Regions from separate parts of the Desulfovibrio sp. SGI.102 genome, predicted to be linked through region 1. Evidence: predicted binding sites of a transcription regulator. Region 1 holds the regulator's gene; the other holds the start of a gene.
What was found. Region 1 encodes sigma-54, which starts transcription at its own class of promoters, with help from an activator protein. Its sites were predicted from a motif close to CTGGCACGGNNNNTGCTT; they were not measured.
Positions count from the first base shown of each region.

Region 2: the regulator sigma-54 is predicted to act here: its motif matches at 2,506-2,523, upstream of nifJ (pyruvate:ferredoxin (flavodoxin) oxidoreductase).

Region 1 is NZ_JBNPNC010000037.1:6,416-13,136, reverse strand. It holds gene ACQRCJ_RS08775 (hypothetical protein) at 1-357, opposite strand, end outside; gene ACQRCJ_RS08770 (PTS sugar transporter subunit IIB) at 463-924, opposite strand; gene ACQRCJ_RS08765 (PTS sugar transporter subunit IIA) at 930-1,373, opposite strand; gene rapZ (RNase adapter RapZ) at 1,442-2,344, opposite strand; gene hpf (ribosome hibernation-promoting factor, HPF/YfiA family) at 2,386-2,925, opposite strand; gene rpoN (RNA polymerase factor sigma-54) at 2,948-4,378, opposite strand; gene ACQRCJ_RS08745 (CTP synthase) at 4,557-6,200, opposite strand; gene ACQRCJ_RS08740 (phosphoribosylformylglycinamidine synthase subunit PurQ) at 6,409-6,721, shown strand, end outside.
Region 2 is NZ_JBNPNC010000033.1:16,489-23,209, forward strand. It holds gene nifJ (pyruvate:ferredoxin (flavodoxin) oxidoreductase) at 1-2,356, opposite strand, end outside; gene ACQRCJ_RS08300 (FAD-dependent oxidoreductase) at 3,039-4,748, opposite strand; gene selB (selenocysteine-specific translation elongation factor) at 4,938-6,721, opposite strand, start outside.

The DNA of each region.
Region 1 (6,721 bases):
GAACTGCCAGGCAGCGCGCACCACGGCCCCCAGCGCTACGGCCTGCCCCGGCGTACAGCCGCGACCGGAAGTGAACCACGCCGTGACCAGATCCACCAACGGATTGAGGGCCACCCGCTGGTAGCGCTCCGCATAGCTGGCGCCGTAAGCCGCGAATACCGCGAACATCAGGGGGGCCAGGAACTGATGGGCCTTAGACCAGCCCGGGATGATGGACAGGGGAAAAAGCAGCAGGAAGGCCAGGGTCCCGAAAGGCGGGACCACACTGCCCAGGGCGATGACATCGAGCCAGAGCAGCTCCACCACGATCCCCAGCGAGAGCGCGGGCTGCCACTGGCCGGAAAGGCCGCCCAGCAACAGGGCCCAGAACAGGGGCCTGTCAGCCAGCCTGAAGACAAAGGAGGAACGGGCTACCCCCGCGAGGACAAAAAAAAAGCGTATTGCACGCCCAGCCAGAGGGCATCAGAGAAGCTGCTCATAAGCATCCCGGATTTTGTCGGAAGGCACACAGCGGAAATCCAGCTCTACCTGCTGTTGCAGCATGGCCCGCAAGTCCTCCCTGTCCTGTTCGGAAAGGGCCACATGCGGAAAGACCTGGATCTTGCCCGGTGCGTAGTGCAGATTGCCGATATTGAGGGCCCGGATGTCGACGCCGCTCTCCAGGGCCCTGCGGGCATCCTGGCAGTCGGCAAAGAGGACGAGGCTGCTCTCGCCACAGCAGGCCAGGGTCTCAAGCAGGGCGTCCACCGGTACGAAGTGGATGGCCACCTGCTCCGGCACGGCCAAGGAGACGATCTGCTGCTGCAGAAGGTCCGCCGACATGGCGTCATTGGCAACTATCAGGTGCCGGGCGGCCACATAGGGCAGCCAGCCTTCGATGACCTGCCCGTGCACCAGACGGTTGTCCACTCTGAACCAGAGCATACGGATCAATCGCCTGTTTTTTCTTTGTTCCGGGAACGCAGCATGCTGCCGGCCACGACGATGCCCTTGGTTCCGGCCTCTCCGGCCAGCTTGGCCAGCTCGGCCAGGGGCTTTTCGCGACAGGTGAAGACCTTGAGCAGCATGGGCAGGTTGACGCCGGTGACGACTTCCACATTATGGCTCCCCAGCAGGGAGAGGGCCAGATTGGTGGGGGTGCCGCCGAACATGTCGGTGAGGATGATGACCCCGGCGCCCTTGTCCAGCCGCTGGGCGGCATCATCCAGACGGCGCACGGTCTCGGGCACTTCCTGGGCGATGTCCACGCTGATGGAGGTGCAGTCGCTCAGGGTACCAAGGATGAACTCCGCCGTGCGCAGCATGGCAGAGCCATAGTCGGCATGAGCGACAACGATGATGCCGACCTGGGTGGAAGATTGCTGTTCCGACATGACATACCTCGCGCTGGAACTGAAATTTCTGCAAAATGCAGCACGTAAGGCCAAGAGTGCCAGCTTTCCTAGCCAAGTTCAAGGTGCCTGTGCTCGATACTGGCCGGATAATCCGCCTGACGCAGCATCTGGAACAGGGCCTCGGCCGTGGCGACGGAACGGTGGCGGCCACCGGTACAGCCCACGGCGATGGCGACCCGGTAGCGGCCTTCCGCTTCCATCTGCGGCAGCATGAAGCGCACCAGGTCAAAAAGCTTCTTCTCGAATTCCTGCGCGGCCTCGGGGGCAAAGACATAGTCACGGACAGCCTTGTCCTTGCCGCTGAGGGGACGCAATTTTTCTACAAAATAGGGATTGGGCAAAAAGCGCAGGTCAAAGACGAAATCCGCCTCGCGCGGGACGCCGTACTTGAAGCCGAACGAGATGACGTTGACCCGGATGGCCCGCAGCTTGCCCGACGTCCTGCTCCAGCGCTTCTGGATGGCGCGGCGCAGGTCATGGATGGAAAAACGGCTGGTATCTATGACCAGATCCGCCATCTCGCGCACGGGGGCCAGACGCGTGCGTTCCTCGTGCAGGGCATCCTCAAGGCCCATGCCCTCACGCTCCAGCGGATGGGGCCGGCGGGTGGTGGCATAACGGCGCATGAGCTCCTGCGCTCCGGCTTCCAGAAAAAGCAGTATGGGCCGGACCCCGTGCTCGGAAAGCTGGGCAAGGGCCACATTGAGCTCTTCCAGAAAGTCCTGCTGGCGCATGTCCATGCCCAGGGCCATGCCCCGGAAGCGTTCCATGGATCCGCGCCGCATCATCTCCACCATCTCGACGGCCAGCCCGGCAGGCAACCCGTCCACAGTGAAATAGCGCAGGTCTTCAAAGACCCGCAGCGCCGTACTTTTACCGGCCCCCGAAAGGCCGGTGACTATACAGACCTGGACAGGCGCTGCCGCGCCCTCGGATGGTGTCTGGCTCATGGCAATCTCGAAGGGGCCCCCTTGCGGGGGCCCCGAAGTCTTTACAGGACGGGGTCGATGACGGCATAGCCGCCGATGCGACGGCGGTACACCACATTGACGCGGTCGGTCTCGGCATTGATGAAGACCAGGAACTCACTGCCGATGGATTCCAGCTGCATCAGGGCTTCGTCCAGATGCAGGGGCTTGGGCGCAAAGCGCTCGGTGCCCACCACGGCGGGTTCTTCATCGGGATCGGCTTCCAGGTTGTAGGTGAAGACGTCCACGCTGGCGTTGCGGGCCTGACGGCGCTGTTCCTTGACGCGCGAGACGTGCTTCTTGATCTGGGCCTCGACCTTGTCCACCACAAGGTCGATGGCGGCGTACATGTCGGAAGACTGCTCGGAAGCACTCAGGTGCAGCCCCTCGCCGGCGATGGTCACTTCACAGCGATGCCGGAACTTGTCCACAGTAAGCACAACACCGACTTCCAGTCCGGAAGCCTTGCCAAAAAAGCGTCCCATCTTCTCCATGCGGCGACGGGCATACTTCTTCAGATGATCGGAGGCCTCGAAGTTCTTGAAAGTGAAAGCAATGTTCATAGAACCTCCCGTGGTGCAGGAATCAGAAATGTTCCTTGCGCTTTGAGGATGAGGGGATGTTCAGCGCCGTGCGGTATTTGGCCACCGTGCGCCGTGCGATATTGACCTTCAACTGTTCCTTGAGCAGCTCGCCGAGCCGCTCGTCGCTCAGGGGCGATTTGGGATCTTCGCCAGCGATGAACTTTTTGATCAGAGCCTTGACGCTCTCTGAGCCTACCTGACTTCCATCGTCCAGTTCAAGCCCGCTGTTGAAGAAAAATTTCAGTTCGAAGATGCCGTGCGGCGTCGCCACATACTTGTTGGTGGTGATGCGGCTGACCGTGGATTCATGCATCCCGATATCGTCGGCGATATCCTTGAGGATGAGCGGCGCGAGCTTGGTGACGCCGTCACGGAAAAAGGGCTGCTGATGTTTGACGATGCTCTCCACCACTTTATACAGCGTCCGCTGCCGCTGGTACAGACTGCGGATGAGCCAGGATGCGGAACGCACCTTTTCTGAAACGTAGTCCTTCTCTTTTTCATTACAGGAGGGAACGCCATCACGCAACATGCTGGAGAGCTGCAGATGCGGCAAACCATCTTCATTGAGCAGGATGACGAACTCGTCACCGACGCTGTACACGAAGACGTCAGGGCTTACATAGGTGGGCTCGCTGCCGTCGAAGCTGGCACCGGGCAGGGGCTCCAGGGACTGGATGATGTCCAGGTACTCGCGCAGGCCTTCCATATCCAGCTTGAACTTGCGCAGCAGGGGCTTGTAGCGGTGGGCTTCCAGATCTTCCAGATGCGACTGCACCAGTTCCAGCAGGATGGGGTCACGGTCGTAGCGCAGGCTCTTCAGCTGCACCAGCAGACATTCGCGGGCATCCCGGGCCGCCACGCCCACCGGGTCGAAAAGCTGTACGCGCTCCAGCACGGTCTGCACGGCCTCCGGCGTGGTGGACGCCATCTCGGCGATCTCTTCCACGCTGGCCCGCAGATAGCCCGACGAGCCCAGATTGCCGATGATGATCTCGCCGATCTCCTTCTGCTCGTCCGTCAGGGTAGAAAGATGCAGCTGCCAGAGCAGATGGCCTTCCAGCGTGGGCTTGGCCGAGTAACGGGCCTCCAGGGGAGAGATCTCTTCCGCGATCTCCAGTTCCCGCCCCTGCGAGGTGCGCGGCGTGCTGGCGAATTCGCCGAGATATTCCTCCCAGTCGGCATTGCGGGAAAGGTCTTCGTCATAGACTTCGTCCTGGGGCTTCTCGTGCCGCGGCTCCTCCTGATCCTGCGGAGCCACGGGCTCATTGGCTGGGGCCTCTTCCAGGAAGGGGTTCTCCAGCAATTCCTGCTGGACGGTCTCCAGAAGTTCGACACGAGAAAGCTGCAACAGCTTGATGGCCTGCTGCAGCTGGGGGGTCATGACCAGCTGCTGCGACAATTTGAGTTGTTGACGAAGTTCCAATGCCATGGGGTGCTATCCTGTCAGTAAAAATTTTCTACGTTTCAAATACCATGCCACATGCTGCACCAATAGGCAAGGGAGGCTGGCCTGGGAGCACAAAAAAGGGAATATTTCAAGTCATTGCATAAAAAAGGACGCCCCGCGCCAGCGGAGCGTCCTGAACGGCTTTTCTTGCACAAAAGCCCTATTTCTTGTGGTTGTTCTTGGCGGCCTTGATGAATTCGCGGAACAGGGGATGCGCCGCCATGGGACGGGACTTGAACTCGGGATGGAACTGGCAGCCCAGGAACCAGGGATGGTCGGGCAGTTCCACGATCTCCATCAGGGAGCCGTCGGGGGCGGTGCCGCTGAAGACCATGCCCTTTTCTTCCAGCAGATCCTTGAAGGCGTTGTTGAACTCGTAGCGGTGACGGTGGCGTTCTTCCACCAGTTCCTTGCCGTACGCTTCAAAGGCACGGGTATCGGGGATGATCTTGCAGGGGTAGGCGCCCAAGCGCATGGTGCCGCCCTTGTCGCTCTCGGCGTCGCGCTTTTCCAAGTTCTTGGTGCGGAAGTCGAACCATTCGGTCATCAGGTAGATGACCTTGTGGGCGCTCAGGGGATCGAATTCTTCGGAGTTGGCGTCTTCCAGACCGGCCACGTGACGGGCGAACTCGATGACCGCACACTGCATGCCCAGACAGATGCCGAAGAAGGGGATGCGGTTCTCACGGGCATAACGGATGGCGGCGATCTTGCCTTCCACGCCGCGGTAACCGAAGCCGCCGGGCACCAGGATGCCGTCGCAGCCGGCAAAGGTGGCGGCCACGTTGCCGTCGTCCACGTTCTCGGAATTGACGTAGCGCAGGTTCACGGAAACGCGGTTGGCCACGCCGCCGTGGATCAGGGCTTCATGCAGGCTCTTGTAGGCTTCCTTCAGGTCCACATACTTGCCCACGATGGCGATGGTCACGCTGCCCTGGGGATTGGCACAGTCGTAGACCAGCTTTTTCCAGTCTTCCAGGTGGGCGTTGCGCGCGGGCAGGCGCAGCATGATGGCCACTTTCTGATCGAAGCCTTCCTCGTAGAAACGCAGGGGCACTTCATAGATGTTGCCCACGTCCACGGAGGAGAACACGGCATCCTGATCCACGTTGCAGAACAGGGCGATCTTGCGGCGCATCTCTTCGGGGATGCTGTGCTCGCAGCGGCAGAGGATGATGTCGGGCTGGATGCCAATGGAAAGCAGTTCCTTGACGCTGTGCTGGGTGGGCTTGGTCTTGTGCTCACCGGCGGCCTTGAGGTAGGGCACCAGCGTCAGATGGATGTTCAGACAGTTGTCGCGGCCCAGCTCGGACTTGAGCTGGCGGATGGCTTCCAGGAAGGGCAGGCCTTCGATGTCGCCCACGGTGCCGCCGATCTCGATGATGGCCACGTCAGGGGCGTTGTCGCCTTCGGCCAGGGAAAGCACGGTGCGCTTGATCTCGTCGGTGATGTGGGGGATCACCTGCACGGTGCCGCCCAGGTAATCGCCCCGGCGTTCCTTGGCGATCACGTGGTTGTAGATGGCACCGGAAGTGGTATTGTTCTTGCGCGACATGGGCACGTTGAGGTAACGCTCGTAGTGGCCCAGGTCCAGGTCGGTCTCGGCCCCGTCATCGGTCACGAACACTTCGCCGTGCTGGAAGGGATTCATGGTGCCGGGGTCAACATTGATATACGGATCCAGCTTTTGGATGGTGACGGAAAGTCCCCGGGTCTGCAACAGGGCGCCCAGCGAAGCCGCGGCAAGGCCCTTGCCCAGGGAAGACAACACACCGCCCGTAACAAAAATGAACTTGGTTTTCATGAACTCCTACCTTTTGATGACATACAGCGGACCGTGGTCCGGACCGCATGTGCTGCGCCCGGGCAAACCGCCCTCGCGCAATCGGGAGGTTTTACACCAATCCGAATCATTTTACCAGCATTGACTATTATAAACTTTGCAGGTAGTCTCTTTTTCCATTTCTATAGTGGCCCTTTGTGGCTACCGCTTGCAAGGAGGCTTCTGCCGCATGGGCACAGTCAATACTCTCGTCATCACCGGCTATGGCACCAATTCCCATCTCGAAACCGCCCACGCCGCCCGTCTCGCGGGTGCCGACCGCGCTGACGTCGTGCACTTTTCCGACATCGTGGCCGCCAAAGTCCGCCTGAGCGATTACCATTTTCTCGTGTTCCCCGGCGGGTTCCTGGATGGTGACGACCTGGGTGCCGCCCAGGCTGCCAGCATGCGCTGGCGCTATCTGAAGGACAGCACGGGCACTCCCCTGCTCCAGTCCCTGACCGAATTCATCAACGACGGCAAACTGATCCTGGGCATCTGTA
Region 2 (6,721 bases), on a different contig from region 1:
AGACGTTGGCTTCGGCGAAGGCCAGGTTGGCCACCTGGGCGTCGATCTGGGTATCCAGGGGCTTCATGGTCAGGGCGCGCTTTTCAGTCTTGGTGGGGCAGACTTCCACGCAGGAGCCGCAGCCCAGGCAGTCTTCGGCGTACACCTGCATGCGGAACTTCATGCCGGTCAGTTCCTTGCCCTTGGCAGGCACGGTCACGAAGCTTTCGGGAGCGCCGGCCAGTTCTTCGTCATTGGCGACCACGGGGCGGATGGCGGCGTGGGGGCACACGAAGGAGCACTGGCAGCACTGGATGCAGTTGTCGGCCACCCATTCGGGCACGTTGATGGCCACACCGCGCTTTTCACAGGCAGCGGTGCCCAGAGGCATGATGCCGGCGGGTTCCATGGCGGACACGGGCAGCTTGTCGCCGCGCTGGGCCAGGATGGGACGCACCACACCGGCGATGTAGTCGTCGTCGCCGCAATGGCAGACTTCGGCACCTTCGGTGGCGTCAGCCCAGGATTCGGGGTACTTGATCTCGACCAGGGCGTCCATGCCCTTGTCCACGGCGGCGATGTTCATGTTGACGATCTTGTCGCCCTTCATGCCGTAGGTCTTCTTGATGGATTCCTTCAGCAGGGCCACGGCCTTGTCGAAGTCGATCACGTTGGCCAGCTTGAAGAAAGCGGTCTGCATGATCATGTTGATGCGGCCGCCCAGACCCACTTCCTGGGCCACGGCAACGGCGTCAACGTTGAAGAACTTCAGGTGCTTGCGGGCGATGGTGCGCTTCATGGAAGCAGGCAGGTGCTTTTCCATGTCTTCCAGCGACCAGTTGGAGTTCAGCACGAAGGTACCGCCGTCCTTGATGCCGTCCAGGATGTCGTACTGGGTGACATAGGCGGCCTTGTGGCAGGCGATGTAGTCCGCCTGGGTGATGAGGTAGGAAGACTGGATGGGGCTCTTGCCGAAGCGCAGGTGGGACACGGTGAAGCCACCGGACTTCTTGGAGTCGTAAGCGAAGTAGGCCTGAGCGTACATGTCGGTGTTGTCACCGATGATCTTGACGGCCTGCTTGTTGGCACCCACGGTACCGTCGGCGCCCAGACCGAAGAACTTGCACTGCACGGTGCCGGCGGGCACGGTGTCGATCTCTTCTTCAACGTCGAGGCTCAGGTTGGTCACGTCGTCGTGGATGCCCACGGTGAAGTGGTTCTTGGGAGCCAGGCCCAGCATGTTGTCGAACACGGCCTTGGCCATGCCGGGGGTGAAGTCCTTGGAGCCCAGACCGTAACGGCCGCCCACGATGGTGGGAGCTTCGCCCTTTTCCATGAAGGCAGTGCACACGTCCTGGTACAGGGGCTCGCCCAGGGAACCGGGTTCCTTGGTGCGGTCGAGGACGGTGATGGTGGTGGCGGTGGCGGGGATGGCCTGCAGCAGGTGTTCGGCCGAGAAGGGACGGAACAGATGCACTTTCACCAGACCCACGCGCTGGCCGCGTTCGTTCAGGTAGTTGACGGTTTCCTGGATGACTTCACAGGAGGAGCCCATGCTGATGATCACGCGGTCGGCTTCGGGATGGCCCACGTAGTCGAACAGGCGATGCTTGCGGCCGGTGATGGCGGCCACTTTCTTCATGTTTTCCAGCACGATGCCGGGCACGGCGTCATAGTACAGGTTGCTGGCTTCGCGGTTCTGGAAGAAGATGTCGGGGTTCTGGGCGGTGCCGCGGATATGGGGATGTTCCGGGTTCATGGCATTGGCGCGGAACTCTTCGACCTTGTCCCAGGGAACCAGCTTGCGGATGTCTTCGTAATCGATGGTCTCGATCTTCTGCACTTCGTGAGAGGTACGGAAACCGTCGAAGAAGTGGCAGAAGGGCACGCTGGCGTCAAGGGCGGACAGGTGGGCGACCAGGGCCATGTCCATGCATTCCTGCACCGAAGAGGAGCAGAGGAAGGCAAAACCGGTCTGGCGGCAGGCCATGACGTCCTGATGGTCACCGAAGATGGACAGAGCGTGGGAAGCCAGGGCACGGGCCGAAACATGGAAGACGCCGGGCAGCAGTTCGCCGGCGATCTTGTACATGTTGGGGATCATGAGCAGCAGGCCCTGGGAAGCGGTGTAGGTGCTGGTCAGAGAACCGGCAGCCAGCATACCGTGCACGGCACCGGCGGCACCGGCTTCGGACTGCATTTCACGCACGGTCACGGTCTGGCCCATCAGGTTCTTGCAACCCTTGGCAGCCATTTCGTCCATGACTTCGCCCATGACGGACGAAGGGGTAATGGGGTAAATGGCAGCCGTGTCCGACAGAGCGTAGGCAATATACGCGGTGGCGTTATTGCCGTCCATGGTTTTCATTTTCGCCATCTGTTCCTCCTTGCGCGTCTATCTTGGCGCGCATGTTTTTCCGGAATGGACACACCGGCAAGCGGTGGTCTTGTGCAAACAGAGAGGATCCATCGCATCATGCCGTGGCATGAGGCCGGAGCGGCCCGGGCGGAAGAAGCCCGAAAAAACGGCCGGGACCGTGCCTGTTCGCAATGGATGAGCCCTACCACAAAATTGTTTGTTTGAACAGTCTAATGTGGGCAGGCTGTGAAAAAAAATGCACAAGCATTTTTGCAAGAGAAACAAAGGAGTTAGAAAGATATTGAGCCGCTGCGGCCCCGCAGGACGCGTGACCGGCGCCTTTGTCTCTCTTCAGGCTGCCTACTAAAAAGGGCGACAAAAGGCAATAACGGAAAATACCATGAAATATGTCATGTGATCATAGCCCGCAAAACGGCGCTGCGCAAGGCTTTGGAGGTCCTCCCGGCAGGGCTTGGGAAGGGGCGGTGCCCTGCCGGTCATGGCACCTTGCTGCGGCAGGCTGCTGACCGGGAAAGCGCAGGGAAGGGAGGCGGGCGAAGAGGCCGTTCCCCGGCCTTCAGGGGCGGTCGGCCGGGTGCCCGGGGCGACTGCCGCCGTGCCGGACAGGGGCCCGCCGGCAGGCCATGAAAAAAGGGGCCCCCTGACGGGCGCCCCTTGAACAGGTCACAAGGACAAACAGCTAGATCTTGCCGCCGGTCTTGAGCACGGCCTGCATGCCGCCGGCGGCGTTGACCACGTCGGTGATGCCGTTGCGGGCCAGGATCAGCACGCTGTCATAGGCGCGCAGACCGGTGTTGCAGATGATGGCCACAGGACGGTCCTTGGGCACTTCGTTGACCCGGCTGGGCATCTCTTCCAGAGAGATGGAGTGCCATTCGGGATGGACGGCCTGCACGGCCTGACCGGCCTTGGCGGGACGGGCGTCGATGAAGAAGATGTTGTTCTCGGCGCGCTTTTCCCACAGCGCCATGAACTCTTCGGAGGTGATGGGCTTCACACGGCCGGCCAGCACGTTGTCGGCCACGTTGGCCACCACGTTGACCACGTCCATGGCGGAGGCGAAAGGCGGCGCGTAGGAGATCTCCAGGTTGGAGATGTCTTCCACGGTGGGCTTGCCATACTGCAGCACGGCGGCCACGGCGTCGATGCGGGCCTTGAGGGCGTCACCGGCGGTGCAGGCGCCCTGGATGCCCAGCACGCGGCGGTCGCTCTTGTCCACCACCAGTTCCAGGCTCATCATGTTCTTTTCGGGATAGAAGTGGGCGCGGTCCAGCTGTTCCACGGCCACGGAGATGGCGTCATAGCCTTCCTTGCGGGCGCGTTCCACAGTGAGGCCGGCGCCGCAGAAGGACATGTCGAACAGTTTCACGGCCCAGGTGCCCACGAAGCCGGGGAAGCTGGCATCGCCGCCGGCCAGGTTGGTGCCGATGACGCGGCCCTGGCGGTTAGCCATGCTGCCCAGGGGCAGGTAGCCCAGCTTGCCGGTGATGAGGTTCTTGATGGCCACGCAGTCGCCGCCGGCATAGATGTCGGGGTCGCTGGTCTGCATCTTTTCATTGACCACGATGGCGCCGAAGGGGGCCACTTCCAGACCGGCATCCTTGGCCAGCTGGCCGTTGGGCAGGAAACCGGCGGCAAAGATCACCAGCTGGGCGGGCAGTTCGCGCTTGTCGGTGATGACCTTGCACACGGCGCCGTCCTTGCCTTCCAGCTTGACGACCTTTTCAGAGGTGTAGACGGACAGGCCGTGGGCCTCGCAGTCGTGGGCGGCCATCTTGCCCATGTTGTGGGAGAGCACGCCGGGCAGCATCTGGTCCATCATTTCCACCACGCTGACCTTGACGCCCCACATGTCGGACAGGGCCACGGCAGCTTCCAGACCGATGAAACCGCCGCCCACGATGACGGCCTCGTTGACCTGGCCGTGTTCGCAGGCTTTGCGGATGACGTCGGCGGCTTCCAGACGGGTGAGGGTCAGGACGTTCTTCAGGTCGTGACCTTCCACCGGAGGCATGCGCGGGGTGGCACCGGTGGCCAGCACCAGCTTGTCGTAGGGCAGCTTTTCTTCCTCGCCGGTGACCACGTTGCGCACCAGCAGGGTCTTGGCGGCGCGGTCGATGGCCATGGCGCGGGTCTGGTTGCGCACGGTGATGCCTTTCATGGTACGGAAGAATTCGGGGTCACGCACGGTGTGGTAGGGCGTGGCGCGCAGGTCGTCGAGGTTGTTGACCTCGCCGGACACATAATAGGGGATGCCGCAGCCGCCGTAGGAGATGAAGAGGTTTTCATCCACCAGGGTGATCTCGGCGTCGGGCATCAGGCGCTTGCAGCGGCAGGCAGCCTTGGGACCCAGGGCAACGCCGCCGATAACCAGGATTTTCTGTGCCATGATAGACTCTCCTTGTAGAGCATTTGGCGTTTGAAACGCCGGGCGTCTCAAACTTTGTGCCGTCCGGGGACGAGGTCTCTCGCCCGGACACGGGCGGCCGCGGGCGCGGTCGCCGGAGCATGACGCTGTTGTTGGTCGGGCCTCGGGCGGCGACCCTGCGGTCACCGGACGGGGACAGGATACCTGTCCCTAGCGGCCCCGATACTGCCGGGCGTCTCCCACCCGGACGGTGATCTTTTCCCTGTCCATGAACTCCAGCAGGGCGATGAGGTACTTGCGCGAAAGGCCCAGGATCTCCTTGAGGCCGCCCACGTCCAGATCCTCATGGTCGCTGAACCACAGGCGCACCTTGTCCAGGATCTCTTCCACGGCCTCGTTGCCGTAGTAGAGGCCGTCCTTGACGCGCACCAGCTTCTTCTGTTCGCACAGCAGGCGCAGGACGGGCGCCGCCTCCTTGCTGCTCACGCCCAGCTCCTCGAGCACGTCCTTGAGGTTGGGCGGGGTCAGGCCCGCGCTGGTGTGGGCCTCCAGCAGCTTGCGGCTCAGGCCCTCCTGGTCGGAAGCCAGCGTGATCTTGTGGCTGGCCAGGCGCAGGCCGTCGCCTTCGGCCACCAGCAGGCCCTTTTTCTGGGCCGCTTCCAGCACGCGCGCCACCAGACGCTGGGGCAGCTTGTCGCTCCAGCCGGCGCACAGGGCGCCGCTGGGCAGCGAGGGCTTGAGCGGGTTCTTGGCGTGCAGGGCGGCGGCCCTGTCCAGGCAGGCGCGGATCAGGGCCTCGAAATGCAGGCTGGCGATCCACATGCGGCCTTCCTTGTGCCAGCAGATGGCCTCGCCCTGGGAAGACAGCTGGACCAGCTGCTTCTGCAGGGCCGCGGCGCTCTGGCCGGTGAGGGCCTGCAGCTGGCTGTGGCTGGCGCCCGCGCTGCCGCTGAGGCTCAGGGCCGCCCTGGTGAGGTCGAGGCCGGAGTGGGCCGTGATGTATTCGGGTGCGGCCAGTTCGGGCAGACGGGCCAGCAGGTCGAGCTTGTTCGGGAAATCCGGGTCCTTGCGGCGCAGCAGGGGCGGCAGGGGGCTGACGATGGTGCCGCCGGCCACGGTGCGCAGGGGCGAGTAGGCGCGCAGCACGCAATGGTCGCCGAACACGCCCACCATATCGCTGGAGAAGCGCAGTTCGGCCAGGCAGGAATCGCCGGGGGCCAGGCGGTCACGGTCGAAGAAGACCACCCGGGCCGCGCATTCCTGCGTGGCGTGGTGGAAGTGGACCTCGGTACGCTGGCGCAGGGGCCGCGGCGCGGACTTGAGGCACTGCAGACGCACCAGCCAGCGGCGGGAGGGGAAAAGGGTGTCGGGACGGCAGAGGGTGTTGCCGCGATGGATGTCCGTCACTTCCAGGCCCTGCACGTTGACGGCGCAGCGCTCGCCGGCGCGGACCATCTCCACGCTGCTGCCGTGGCGCTGCAGGCTGCGGGCGCGGGTGGGCAGGGCGCCGGGCATGAAGCAGAGTTCGTCCCCTTCGCTGACCGCGCCGGAAATGACCGTGCCCGTGATGACCGTGCCGTGCCCCTTGAGGGTGAACACGCGGTCCACCGGCAGGCGGAAGATGTCGGAGCCGTGCCGGGGCGGCAGGCTGCTGGCGCAGGCCAGGATATGTTCGCGCAGGGCCGGGATGCCCTGGCCCGTGCTGGACGAGACGGGGAAGATGGGGGCGCCTTCCAGAAAAGTGCCCTGCAGGAAGGTGCGCACGTCTTCCTGGACCAGTTCCAGCCAGTCCGCGTCCACCATGTCCACCTTGGTCAGGGCCACGAAACCGTGCCGGATGCCCAGCAGGGAGCAGATCTCCAGATGTTCGCGGGTCTGGGGCATGACGCCTTCGTCGGCGGCGATGACCAGCATGACGAAGTCCACACCGGCGGCACCGGCCACCATGTTTTTGACGAAGCGTTCATGGCCGGGCACGTCCACGATGCCCAGAC